2 regions of the Peribacillus sp. NPDC058002 genome follow, and region 2 is predicted to be linked to the other one. Evidence: riboswitches for the same ligand, from Rfam matches in the RefSeq annotation. Region 2 holds a riboswitch; the other holds the start of a gene.
What was found. A riboswitch is a leader RNA that binds a small molecule or an ion and turns the genes downstream of it on or off. The one in region 2 is predicted to bind S-adenosylmethionine.

Region 1: linked by a shared signal. The riboswitch ahead of ACFVSH_RS17780 (Fur-regulated basic protein FbpA) and the one ahead of ACFVSH_RS10585 (methionine ABC transporter ATP-binding protein) in region 2 are both predicted to bind S-adenosylmethionine.

What each region holds. Positions count from the first base shown of each region.
Region 1 covers NZ_JBHVQU010000118.1:6,534-11,424, reverse strand. The annotation lists gene thiW (energy coupling factor transporter S component ThiW) at 1-519, opposite strand, end outside; partial or broken gene thiD (bifunctional hydroxymethylpyrimidine kinase/phosphomethylpyrimidine kinase) at 1-29, opposite strand, end outside; gene tenA (thiaminase II) at 523-1,212, opposite strand; TPP riboswitch at 1,303-1,408, opposite strand; SAM riboswitch class I at 1,567-1,671, shown strand; gene ACFVSH_RS17780 (Fur-regulated basic protein FbpA) at 1,848-2,036, shown strand; gene ACFVSH_RS17775 (aspartyl-phosphate phosphatase Spo0E family protein) at 2,290-2,484, shown strand; gene ACFVSH_RS17770 (GNAT family N-acetyltransferase) at 2,553-3,059, opposite strand; gene ACFVSH_RS17765 (GDSL-type esterase/lipase family protein) at 3,277-3,978, shown strand; gene ACFVSH_RS17760 (ABC transporter ATP-binding protein) at 4,032-4,891, opposite strand, start outside.
Region 2 covers NZ_JBHVQU010000043.1:71-8,713, reverse strand. The annotation lists gene ACFVSH_RS10620 (YheC/YheD family endospore coat-associated protein) at 98-1,459, shown strand; gene ACFVSH_RS10615 (YheC/YheD family endospore coat-associated protein) at 1,477-2,547, shown strand; gene ACFVSH_RS10610 (YheC/YheD family endospore coat-associated protein) at 2,551-3,918, shown strand; gene ACFVSH_RS10605 (YheC/YheD family endospore coat-associated protein) at 3,915-5,111, shown strand; gene ACFVSH_RS10600 (YheE family protein) at 5,175-5,378, shown strand; gene ACFVSH_RS10595 (hypothetical protein) at 5,464-5,652, shown strand; gene ACFVSH_RS10590 (MBL fold metallo-hydrolase) at 5,826-6,650, opposite strand; SAM riboswitch class I at 6,934-7,038, shown strand; gene ACFVSH_RS10585 (methionine ABC transporter ATP-binding protein) at 7,107-8,123, shown strand; partial or broken gene ACFVSH_RS10580 (methionine ABC transporter permease) at 8,110-8,643, shown strand, end outside.

The sequences.
Region 1 (4,891 bases), on a different contig from region 2:
GAGCCTGCGATGGTTAATGCTGTTTTCATAAAAAAACCCCTTCATATAATTATTTTTTAGAAGTATTTTAAGTAATATGAATGCTAAAATCGCACCAGCGAATGAACTGAGCATAAAAGCCGGTAAAAAACCAAAGAGCGCAGCTTTTTCCCCCAATAGGAGGAGGGCAAGTGGATAACAGGCTAGGGAACCGAGAATACCGGTCCCGATCACTTCCCCTAAACAGGCAAATTTTAAGCTTTGTGTTTTTCGGTAAAGGATGGCAGCCAAAAGTGCACCGATCATGCTACCGGGAAAGGCGAAAATTGAACCGGTACCAGACATGTTTCTAATGATGGAAACTAAAAAAGCTTGTGTCACTGCATAAGCTGGCCCCAATAGAACGGCCGTCAGGACATTTGCCAGATGCTGAATAGGAAAGACCTTTGCAAATCCTGCAGGAATGAAAATAAATGAACTGGTCAGCGTCGTAATAGCCGTGATCATGGCAGTCAACGTCAGTTTCTTGACAGGATTCATCATCTACAGCGGCCAATCTTGCTCATTATGAACCATATCCCAAAATAAATATTCATATCGGGAAGTAACCAAAAAGTGCTTTTCTAATCTAAGAAGTTCCTTTTCTGGCATGCCTTCCGTCAATTCTTCCAACAAAGCGATCAGCCATTTATGTGCTTCCCCGAATTCAGGAGATGAATAGGACCTTATCCAATCTGCGTAGCGATTGTTTTCCAATGCTGCTCCATTTTGTTCTTTCAGTAGCAAACCGATTTCATAATAATCCCAAGCGCAGGGCAGAAGACAGGCGATCAAGTCTGCCAAAGTCCCATGCTGAGCTGCATTTAGCATATAGCCTGTATAGGCTAGAGTCGTTGGAGTAGGTTCTGTATCTTCCAATTCCTTGGAAGTGATCCCGAATTCGGAAGCATAATGCCGATGAATATCCATTTCCACTTGAAGGGTTTCATTTAAAATACTCGCAAACTTTGCCATGGTTTCGATGTTATGAGCTTTGATTACACCTAAAGCAAAGAGCTTGGAATAATCCATGAGATAGATATAGTCCTGCTTCAGGTAATAGGCAAATTTCTTTTCAGGAAGCGTACCATTTCCAATTGCCTGGACGAAGGGATGTGAATGGTTCCTTTTCCAAATCTCTTTTGACCGTGCATGTAGTCTATCACTGAATGTTTCTAATTTAACATTCTCCATTGTTCATCCTCCTTTAGAATGGATCCCTTTGTTCATGAAAAAACCCCGTTCCTGAATACGGAACGGGGTAGATGGATATAGTCTGAAAATGGACGATATCATCCACTTCCCTCCGCCGGTATGAGCCGGTTCAGGTTCAAAGGGTCCGGAACTAATTCCATCTCAGTCTTAAAAAAAGACTCCCCTAGTGGTGTGAATTGTATGTAATTACTGACATCATATCAGAAAGACAAGAAAATGCAACCTGCATTTAAAAGAGGGACCATTTTATGTCCAGGAAAAAAGGGAGAACCAGGTAATTGACTTTTGATGGTTATTAGGATAAAATCATGTCTACATCATTTATATATCGATTTCTTATCCAGAGAGGTGGAGGGACTTGGCCCAAAGAAACCTCGGCAGCGGACCCGTTTTGGGAACTGTGCTAAATCCAACAAGCATATGCTTGGAAGATAAGAAGAGCCGTACGGACACTGTCAGCCTCTTCTTGAATTAGAAGGGGCTTTTATTTTTGGGAAATAACGTTTAGTGACATAATAGAAAAGGTATATATAATTTGGTGAAAATAAAACAAGTTGATAAAGTTTAGCTAACTAGAAGCAGGCTCTAGGATGACTAGGAAAGGAGCCATTTACATGGCAGAATTATTTAAGAGGATCGAACAGAGGAAGGCAAAGCTTATTGAAGAGTTATTGGCCAATGGAGTATACAAAACCTCTGATGAAAGGCACCTTTATGATGCCCCATTAAAAGTACTTGAAGATGAATATAAGATTGTTATAAATAAACCAAATACCGAGTCACCTTCTGAATGGATGACATAGTAAACGATGGACTATAGTTTGGGTTCTTGGATAAGAGATATGATGTAAGCATTCACAGTCTACACTAGTGGATGCTTTTTTGCGTTTAATAGAAAATGACACAAAATATACATAATTACAGGATTAATAGTCATTTTGTCACATTCATCCTTTAAAATAACACATTTAATTTCCGAAAAATAGTTGATTTTAACTAGTATATTCATTATGATGAAAGTGTAAAAAAATTGAATAAATGGGAGGTGGCTATATAATGCCTTGCCTTAAGGTAACTATAGAAAAAATAGAAGAGAAAAGAAAAGAAATGATTAACTTGGCAGCAATTTACGGCTTATCAAGTCTGCTAACTGTTCAAGCCAGTCAAGAATTGGATACGCTATTAAATGCGTTAACAAGTAAAAGAGATTGTGAACATTTTTACCTCCAGAAAGCATATAGGTATTTTTAAATTAGCCAATTCGCACTCGATTAATATGAAAAAGCTACTGCTCAAGGCAATAGCTCTAAAGATTGATATTACATATCGACACGTTTACCAAGAATGAGCAAATCCCGCTCAATCCCATCCAACTCGGCAACTTGAGGTAAATGTGCCCATTCTTCAAACCCGAATTTGGAAAAAAGCTTAAGGCTTGGTGTATTGTGGGCGAAAATGAAACCCAATAGAGTCTTAACACCTAATTTTGGACTCCATTCAATTGCCTTTTGAATCGAAGTTTGTCCGATTCCTTTTCCCCGGAAATAATCATCTATATAAATGCTGATTTCGGCAGTGGAATTATATGCCGGTCGGCCATAGAAGGATTGAAAGCTCATCCATCCAGCAGTTTTCCCTTCTATAGTAATGATAAATAGCGGTCTACTTTCTGAATGATGTTCCTCAAACCATTTAACCCTCGATTGGACGGATACAGGCTCCGTATCTGCCGTGACCATTCTTGAAGCAATTGTTGAATTATATATTTCAACAATTCTGGGTAGATCGGATAGTCCTGCCTCTCTAAACGCTATGAGCTCTTCCATGATTTAAACTCCTAACTATCATTTATTCAATCTCCAGAATGAAGGGTAATCCCGTATTTTGTTTAAGGGACGGTGAATGACACCCAATCCATTGAAAGTTTTATATTATCATACACTCTTGAATCTTTATCTGACAATTTTTTTATGTTAAGACTGTAGATTTTTTGGGTATGTAAAAAAATAAATACTTCTAGTAAAGAGACAAGAGGAGAATCAAATGAAAAAATTGGCAGGTTTATTGATTATAGTACTCGTTATATGTTTTGCTGCGTATGAATTTCAGGCCTCGGAGTCAGAAGATGTGCAAAGGGTGATGGCTTTTGGAGATTCATTAACCTATGGAAAAGGAGATAAGGATGGGGAAGGATATATAGAAGGCCTTGAGGATGAATTGAATAATCCGCAATCGGAACAAAAAGTGAGTTTTTGGAATTACGGTATAAAAGGCCAGGAAACGGATGGGGTGATGAAACAGCTTGATGATTACCGCATTAAAACGAAACTTGATGAAGCCGATACTTTCATCGTTTTTATTGGAACGAATGACTTGATCAATAGTAACGGAGGGAACTTGGAGAAAATAAGTGACCGAAAAATCATTGAGGGAAAACGGGAGTATATCGACCATCTCAAAAAGATTACATCAACCTTGATAGAGGCAAACGAAAAGGCGGATATTCTGGTAGTAGGACTATATAACCCAATAAAAGACAATCAAAAACTTGAAAAGCTCATTCGTGATTATAACCTGTCAATAAAGGGAATAGCGGATAAAGATAAAAGGATGTTATTCATTCCTACAAATGATCTTTTTGAAGGTAAAAAGAAAACAGAGTATTTCAGTGATAAGTTACATCCGAATGAAAAAGGGTATCAGCTCATTGCGAACCGGGTTTTGGAAAGTTATGATTTCAAATGAAAGCAAAAATGCACAGGAAGGCTTCCTGTGCATTTTTGCCCTCTAAGAAGTAGCTAGGAATTTGATATCGCTTTAAGTTGAGGGAACTGTAAGTCATGGAGTTGCTTGTATCTGCCGTTGTTTAGCAATAATTCTTCATGTGTTCCTTTTTCATGAACCTGCCCTTTTTCCAGAACGATAATTTGATCCGCATCATGAATGGTCGATAAACGATGTGCAATTACTATTGAGGTCCGCTTTTTCATTAAACGTGACAATGCTTGCTGGATCAAATGTTCGGATTCTGTATCCAAGGCCGCCGTTGCTTCATCGAGAATGATGATTTGCGGATTTTTCAAAAGTGCCCTAGCTATGGCAATGCGCTGTTTTTGTCCGCCTGAAAGCTTGACTCCGCGCTCTCCAATCTGAGAATCATAACCATCAGGAAAGGCACTGATAAAGTCATGCGCATTTGCCGCTTTGGCGGATTCGATGATTTCAGCATCTGTAGCATCAAGTTTGCCATACACGATGTTATCACGAATGGAGCCATTGAATAAAATGATATCCTGGGAAACAATCCCCATTTGTCCCCGTAATGATTTCAGTGACACATCCTTGATATCATGACCATCCATTTTAATCGTGCCATCTTGCGGATCATAAAATCGGATCAAAAGGCTCGTGATGGTCGATTTTCCAGCGCCAGAGGAGCCGACCAGAGCAGTTACTTGACCAGCTTTCATGGACAGGCTTAAATGGCTGAGGACAGGTACACTTTCATCATACGAAAAATCAACACATTGAAATTCGATTTTCCTTTTTATGTAAGGGAGTTCGGTGGCATTTTCCTTGTCACTTATTTCGGGCTGGGTTTCTAATATTTCAGTTATCCGCTCAAAGGCCGCGGCTGATTGCTGGACAATGCTGATGA
Region 2 (8,643 bases):
ACACCTTCTAATAAAAAAAACATAGAATGTGTTATCCACATTTGCCCATCATTTACTTATTAAAGGTTATCAAACTTAGTGCAAACGGGGAATTATTATGAAACTTAACCATCAGAAAGTTTTCATTACGGTAAATTCCGCAGAGACTAGAAAGAAGGCGCTACTGTTTATCGAAGAAAAACTATTTGAGGAATGGGGCCTTCAATTTGGAGAATCCTTAACGATCATGGCTGGATGCCGTTCCGTCCCGGTACTTGTCCAGCCATTCCCGTCATCCCAGCCTACATTGAAACTTTCATATGATATGAACCAAATTTTATCCTTACCCGTTTTTTCCGATCCAATCTCCGTCTCATACCATGCGGAAGGAAGGTCAATAAAAATAGGTCCATTCTTCGCTTCACTCATGAATCAGACCCCGTTGCAAGACGGGACATTCGGCGAGATGGAAAAATTTTATCAGGAAATGAAATCATATTGTAATCAGCAGGGCATCCCCTTTTATTTAGTGAAACTGCAGTCTCTTCAAGATGGAGTTGTGGAAGGCTACCTGCCTGGGCAAAATGGCTGGCAGACCTTTCCCCTCCCCATACCTGATGTATTTTATAACCGGATACATTCACGTAAACTTGAGGAATCGCATTCTTTCAAGCTGTTTAAAACTGAACTGGAGGAACGGTCGATACCGATGTTCAATGGAAGGTTCCTCTCCAAACATCATGTACATGAGCTGCTAATCTTAGAAGATGAGCTGTTGCCAAATTTGCCAGAGACGATCCTTTTTAACGAAAAGGAAACTTTCTTGTCTTTTATAGAAAGGCATCCGGTAATCTACTTTAAACCTTCAGCAGGCAGCCAAGGCAAGAATATTTGCAGATTAACGCAAGTAGCTGGAAAATGGAAAATCGAGCAATCCGGACATCTCCAGAATGTACATTTTGCTGATACGGATGAAAAGTTGTATGAAACGTTAAAAAGATTTTCCAGAAGACGATCCTTCATTCTTCAAAAAGGGATTTCCCTTTTCGAAATCGATCAGAGAAAAGTTGATTTCCGCATACTTCTTCATCGGAACGATCAGCTTGAATGGAAAGTTTCATCAATGGTTGCCCGGATTGGGGACCCTGGTACAATCGTTTCCAATCTTGCACAAGGCGGATTGATGAAAAATGGGCCGGACTTTCTAAAGGAAGCATTTGGCCTTCAGGATGCCAGCCGCATATATCAAAAGCTCCTACGGCTGGCTAAAAATACTGCCCAGGCCTTGGTCGAAAACCATGACGATTCATTCGGTGAGCTAGGGATCGATTTAGCACTGGATACTGATACACATCCATGGATCATCGAAGTGAATTCAAAACCTTCGAAAAAATTTCAAGGCAGCTATGAAACCTTTCGTCCATCAGTAAAATCCATCATAGATTTCATGCTTGCCCTTAATCGCGAAAACCATCCATAAAAAGGAGTTGCTAGCTCGTGTTAATAGGATTAATGGCCGCGTCGGATACACATGAAAACAACTACTTCAACGAAATAGCCAAAACCGCTAAATCATTTAATATGAAAGTTTGTAAATTCTCACCTGAAAATATTGATATGGATCTTAAAAAAGTGCGTGGCGAGCGTTTTGATGCCGAGAATGAAAATTGGATCGCCACATCTTTTGATTTACCTGATTTTGTATATGATCGCTGTTTTCACGGATTAGTCCGTGAGTCAACGGAAACCCGACACAAAATCAATTGGTTAAAAGATAACTCGAATTTCTTAGGGCTGGGCCTTCCTGGTAAGTGGGAAGTGTATCAAATCCTAAAAAACCATCCACACCTGCAGGCATTTTTTCCAGAGACCGTACAAGTGGCGACACCTGAAGATATTACCGGGCATTTGGAACGCCTGGATAAAATCATCATCAAGCCTGAATTTGGTGCAGGCGGTACAGGAATTTATCTCCTAACAAAAACCGAAGGCGGCATTTTGGTATCCATGACGAAAAAGGGCACCAAATATGACCGCCCATTCTCCTCCAAATCTCAGCTTAACAAATGGCTGCAGCATTTATTAAATCGATACCGTTACCTTTGCCAGCCATATTTAGAACTTTGCAACCAAAATAATGAGCCATTCGATTTACGGATTTTCCTTCAAAAAAACGAGAAGAATCAATGGATGGAACGGGGCCGCGGAATTCGTACGGGACAAAAAGACGGAATTACTTCAAATCTTGCCACAGGCGGGGAAGCCATTTCATTAGAGACTTTCAACAAAAGAAACCCGGAAACGATTTCGATTGCTGTCGAACAAAAGATTCAGCATATCCTTCGCACCCTGCCCGTAGAAACCGAAGCTGTCTTTGAAAGATTATTCGAATTGGGGATTGATTTAGGCATCGATAAAAGAGGCCAATTATGGATCATGGACATCAACTCCAAGCCCGGAAGGAAAATCATTCAGGCACTACAGCCGGAGACCATGAAGGATATCCATCGCGCACCGTTTCAATATAGCCAGTATTTAGCCGAACATCTTCAGAAAGCAGGTGAATAGAAAGTGAGAAAGACTTATCCTGCCGAAATTGCCTCTATCCCTGGCAATGTTCTCTACTATCCTTCAGAGCTTGGAGATTTGGCAGAGATTGAATTAATTTATTTCGGACGGCATTCATGTCCTGCCATCGTCAAACAAAACCCAGCCGTCAATCAGTCAATCGTCCTATCGGAAAGCCTTGCGGAATCCCTACTATTCGATCATACCGATATTCCCCTTCATTTATTCATTTACGGCAAGAGCATCCATATCGGACCGCTTGTCGGAATATTTTCCTCAGGGTTCACTGGCGTTTCAAACAAACCATTAGGGGAGAGATCGGAATTTTTCGCAAAACTCCTTTCGCTTAGCAGGACCACGGGCTGCATCCCCTTTGTTTTTGGAGAGAATGTAATCAATTGGGATGAGGAGACAATCAAAGGCTATGTGTTTGCTAACGATCACTGGCACATAAATGAATTTCCTTTCCCTAATGTCATCTATGACCGACTCCCAAATCGGTTGACGGAAAACCGCGATGGACCTAAAGAAGTGAAGCGGAAATTCCAAAAAAAATATACAATACCATGGTATAATCCTGGATTTTTCAATAAATGGGATGTAAATGAAAGGCTATGCGCAGATGAGCGGGCATTGCCTTATTTGCCGGAAACATATCCATTTCAATCCATGTCCGTGGTGGAAACCCTTCTTTCCCATTACCGGCAAGTTTATATAAAGCCCATTCACGGCAGCCTCGGTCTAGGGATTCACCAAATTCTTTATGATAAGCATGAGGATGTTTACTATTGTCGCTATACAAATGAAGCAAAAGAAAATAAACTGCAAAAATTCCCTACATTGGAATCCATCGTTAAACATATTTTTCACGACCGACCGCTTGAGAACCTTATTGTACAGCAGGGCATCCCATTAATTCGATTTGAAAAACGTCCAGTGGATTTCCGGGTCCATACGAACAAGGACAGTAATGGAAAATGGCAGGTAACCGCGATTGCCGCAAAAATCGCCGGTGCCGGCAGCGTCACTACCCATATTAAAAGCGGGGGTGTCATCAAAACGGTTGCCGAACTGTTTGGAGATGACGATGAGGCGAAAGAAGTCGAACGAAAGCTATCGGAAGCCGCGCTGATTTTAAGTGACAGTATTGAAAAGAACTTGGACGGCATCATTGCAGAAATAGGATTTGATTTTGGATTGGATAAAAAAGGGCAGGTTTGGATGTTTGAAGCCAATTCCAAACCTGGACGTTCCATATTCGCCCATCCAAAACTCAAGGATTTCGAATTGCTGACCAGAAAGCTAAGCCTTGATTATGCCATTTATCTTACGGAACAGACGATTACGAAATCAATCAGTGTACCGCGATGAACATTTTTTACGATAGCCCCACTGAAAATTGGTACCACAATCATGAGAATGCTGAACTTTTCGCGGGCTCTGCCAAAGAGGAAATCAGCTATAAAAAGGACCATTCGAATCAACCCCTGATTCCAATCACGATATATCCCGGTAACCGGATGCTCACCGTCGGAATTTTAACTGTTTCCAATCCCAAAAAGGAATCAGGTTTGGGTGGAAACCTGACCCTTTTTCGGGACCTATCATTATATTTATTAAAACATGGAATATTGGCGTATGTATTCACAGGAAATGCCCTTCATCCCGATTCGTTGAGAGGGTATGTTTTTTCCTCCATTTCAAAGAAGTGGATCGAATGTAAAGTACCCTTCCCTGACATCGTCTATAACCGTATCCCTTCGAGGAGCTATGAGGCGTCAGAGGAATTCCAACATCTTATTACACACTTTAAAGATTCCCGAATGAATCTATTCAACCCCTGTTTTATAGATAAATATGTAATGTTCGAAGCATTAAATGAAGATGGATTCCTCACAAAACACCTTCCGCCCACAACGGTCTTACGAAACAGCGATTGCCTTTATTCATTCCTGGAGACCTACAGGCATATATACCTTAAACCCTGCAAAGGAAGCCAAGGGAAGGGCATTTATACCATAATCAAAAATGATGATGATACACTATTGTTCAATAGCTTGAAGCATAGTGAGTCCTTCCCGGATTTCGCATCATTCTGGGAAACAAAAAAAAGGGATTTATTAAAAAGGAGCTATCTTGCTCAACAGGCGATCAGACCAAAAAAACTTTTTGGACACCGTTATGATTACCGGATTCTCGTCCATTATGAAAAAGGTTTTTATAAAGTGACCGGCAAAGCGGTAAGGATGTCACAAACTCAGGAAATCACCACCCACACTCCCCGAGGGGGTAAGCTTTTTCCTTATCAAGACCTGCAATCAAGAAGCCTGAATCAAAAATTAGCGAATATCGCCCAAAAATGCGGAGAGATTCTATCGAAAAAAATCGGGTTTCTCGGAGAGTTTTCCATTGATATAGGGGAAGACGAATCGGGTTCGCTCTTCATATATGAAGTGAACTCAAAGCCCATGCAATTCGATGAAGTGGAAATTGAAACAAACAGGCTTTTGCATTTAAAAAATCTTTTCATTGAATTAACTTTTCCCAACCTGACAATAAAATAACACCTCCAGCTACCGTTTTCCATTATAATTAAATGAGAAACTGTATATATGGAGGTAATACATATGATCACTCATTTTCAATGGGCACCATTGCATAAAAATCTGCCGGGATGGAAAATTTCCTTTTATTTCAACAAGAAGGCAGTCCAAGCCTTGTATCATAAAGATGGATCCATCGAGTGGACAGCTAACCCGCCTTCCGAAACAGATGAAACCAAACTCAAAAGCATGGTACATGATTTAATGATCTTCCATGTATATGAATGAACCCTCTTTACATTCATGAAATCCTTAAATAGAATAAAAAAAACTCCTTTGCCTAAACTAAAGAAAAGGCTAGGAGGGATTAATTTTGGATAAAGAAAAAATGACATTTTTGAAGGATACCGAATATGATGGCAAGGACTCCGTTTACCTGGATATCGACCGTATCATCAATGAAGGAATGGCAGGCGGAAATGTGTATGAAGTCGCTAACCTTCAGAACATCGAAGAAGCACATGATTTTTATGATGAAACAGATCCCAATGAAAATAAATAATTTATGTGGGCCCTCTTATGGAGGGCTCCCCTTTTTTACTTATCCCGTTCATCTCCCGCTTGGACTGCATTCCCCCTATAAAAAGTCCGTCTTTTATAAGTAATCAAGTAAAACAACATCCTGGATGGAAGTTGTTTGAGTGACAAATAGAAAACATCAGCCTGAAATAGCATTCAAATAGTTCCATTCTCCCTCGCACTTAAAATATTTTCGTTTAATATCGATGTAATGATATGCTCTGAATCCCATTCATGCCCAGAAATCTCGATAAGGGGATAGCGATTCGGTAAAACGGCCTGCTGGATTTCATGAACGGTCAGCCCTTGAGAATGCAAGCGTAAAATTTCACCTTGTAGGTTTTCCAAATAATCGAGCTTTTTCCGAAACATGACCTTCCCATCAGGGACATGCCCAGCATGGCAGCAAAACACTTCCCCGAAGTCATATTGAAGTAATCTTTTAATGGAACCGATGATGACCGGGACAGACTCTTCCCGTAAGACAAGTTTTGTTTTTGGTGTTACGAAAAGGTCTCCTGAAAAGAGCATGCCATTACTGTGATTCAAATACACCATATGGTCCTTTGCATGACCAGGGGTAAAAATCGGCTCCCATGTTTGGGTGCGGGAATGAATGGCCTTCCCTACCGGCTCAGCTTTAAAGGCGTCTCTCTTTCCCCAGAAAATTTTACGATATTCAGGATATACGGCATCCTTTGCACAAACCTCAACCGACATCGGGTGAATGAAAAGCGGGACCTTTTTATTTTCCTGTATCCATGCAGCACACCCGGTATGGTCTTCATGATAGTGAGTCAAGGCCACTGAGTCGAAGTCTGCGGACTCATAGAATGGAATGAGCTCTTCCAATAATATCTGTGCGCCAGTATCTATCAATAGACCATCCGTTAAAAAGACATAAACACTCATCCCCGATTTGTTCCCGCCAGGAGTCCCGTTCACACAAACCACATCATTTATCGTGTTAATCTCTAACATTCAGTTGCCTCCCCATCATTACACAAATATAGTTTCGTCTTCCTTTTTTTAACTTTAACTATAACAAATGTATTACCACTTTACCCTTTTGACAAGGAAATTTTGGAATAATTAACCTGGACAATAAATGCAGGATTATAGCAAGATAGCCCTTTTTAACGGACCTTTCTAAACTTTAATAACAAAAAATCACCCCGAAAATTACAGAAACGATTGACATTGTTGAATTTTACAAATAATATAGATTATATTGAAAAACTTGAAATATTCTAAAATAATAATTTACTTATCAAGAGTGACGGAGGGATCAGGCCCTGTGATGTCCGGCAACCGCCCTTAGGGAACGGTGCCACTTCCTGCAGAATGATTGCATTCTGAAAGATAAGACGAGATATAATTTCGCTGCCTCTTTCTGAATGATAGGGGCAGTTTTTTAATGTTTAAGGGGGAAAGCTTATGATTGAAATCCGTTCAGTCCGAAAGGAATACGTCTCGAAGAAAAACCGAGTTACCGGAGTGGATAACGTGTCTTTAACCATTCAAACTGGCGAAGTGTATGGAATTGTCGGCTACAGTGGAGCCGGAAAAAGCTCATTACTCCGCTGCTTGAATTTGCTTGAACGTCCGACAGGTGGAAATATCATCATCGACGGCATTGATTTAACCTCTTTATCAAGTAAAGAGCTTCGTAAACAACGGCAAAAAATCGGAATGATATTCCAACACTTTTCACTGGTCAGTTCAAAAACCGTTTATGAAAATGTCGCTTTCGCCTTAAAGGCCGCGCATCGATCGAAGGATGCCATCAGGTTACGTGTATTGGAATTGTTGGAAATCGTAGGGCTCAGCGATAAGAAAGATGTCTATCCGGCGCAGCTTAGCGGTGGACAGAAGCAACGGGTAGGCATAGCCCGTGCATTAGCAAATGACCCCACTGTTCTATTATGTGATGAAGCGACTTCAGCACTTGATCCAACAACTACAAAAGCGATTTTACAATTATTGAAAAAGATAAGCAGTAAGCTTGGCATCACCATCGTGTTGATTACACATGAAATGGAAGTGGTCAAAGAACTATGCCACCGTGTCGCCGTCATGCAGGATGGCCGTGTAATTGAAGAAGGTCCCGTTTATGAAATATTTTCACAGCCTAAGCAGGAGTTAACGAAGCAATTCATTAGCAGTGTTCTGGATTTCGCACTCCCTCCGCACTTGATTGAAGAAAGTAAAGGTACGATCATTAAAATTCAATTCGAAGGGCAAACCGCTGGTGAGTCGATCCTTTCGGATGCTCTCCAATCCCATTCAGTAAAGGGGAATATTTTACACGGTAAAATTGAGTATATCCAGGATGTCCCTTTAGGCATTTTAATCATCGAGTTAATAGGCGATGCCGCTCAAGTTCATTCGGCATTGCAATATATAAAAAATCGTTCCAGTTCTGTGGAGGTGCTAAAACATGTCACTGCTTGATTCCATCGTCAATATTTTACCTGATCTTAATAAAGCCTTTCTTGAAACGATTTATATGGTCGGTGTTTCCCTTGCAGTAGCCCTGTTGATCGGTCTACCGCTTGGAGTATTGCTGTTTACGACAACAAGGAATTTATTTTTTGAAAATAGTATCGTGAATCGATCTCTAGGATTCGCAGTCAATATTGTCCGTTCAATCCCTTTCATCATTCTCTTGGTCGCCCTTCTTCCTTTAACGGATCTTCTAACTGGATCGACGATAGGCCCGAGAGCTGCTTCTGTATCCCTGTCGGTGTCCGCAATACCTTTTTTTGCAAGAATCGTTGAAACGGCATTACGTGAAATAGACAGAGGCGTGATTGAAGCTGCAATTGCCGTAGGAGCCACTCCATGGATGATCATTAAGGATGTACTTCTTCCAGAGGCAAAACCGGGTATCATTCAAGGACTGACATTAACGACCATTTCGCTTATCGGTTACTCAGCGATGGCAGGGACAATCGGCGGGGGCGGAATTGGC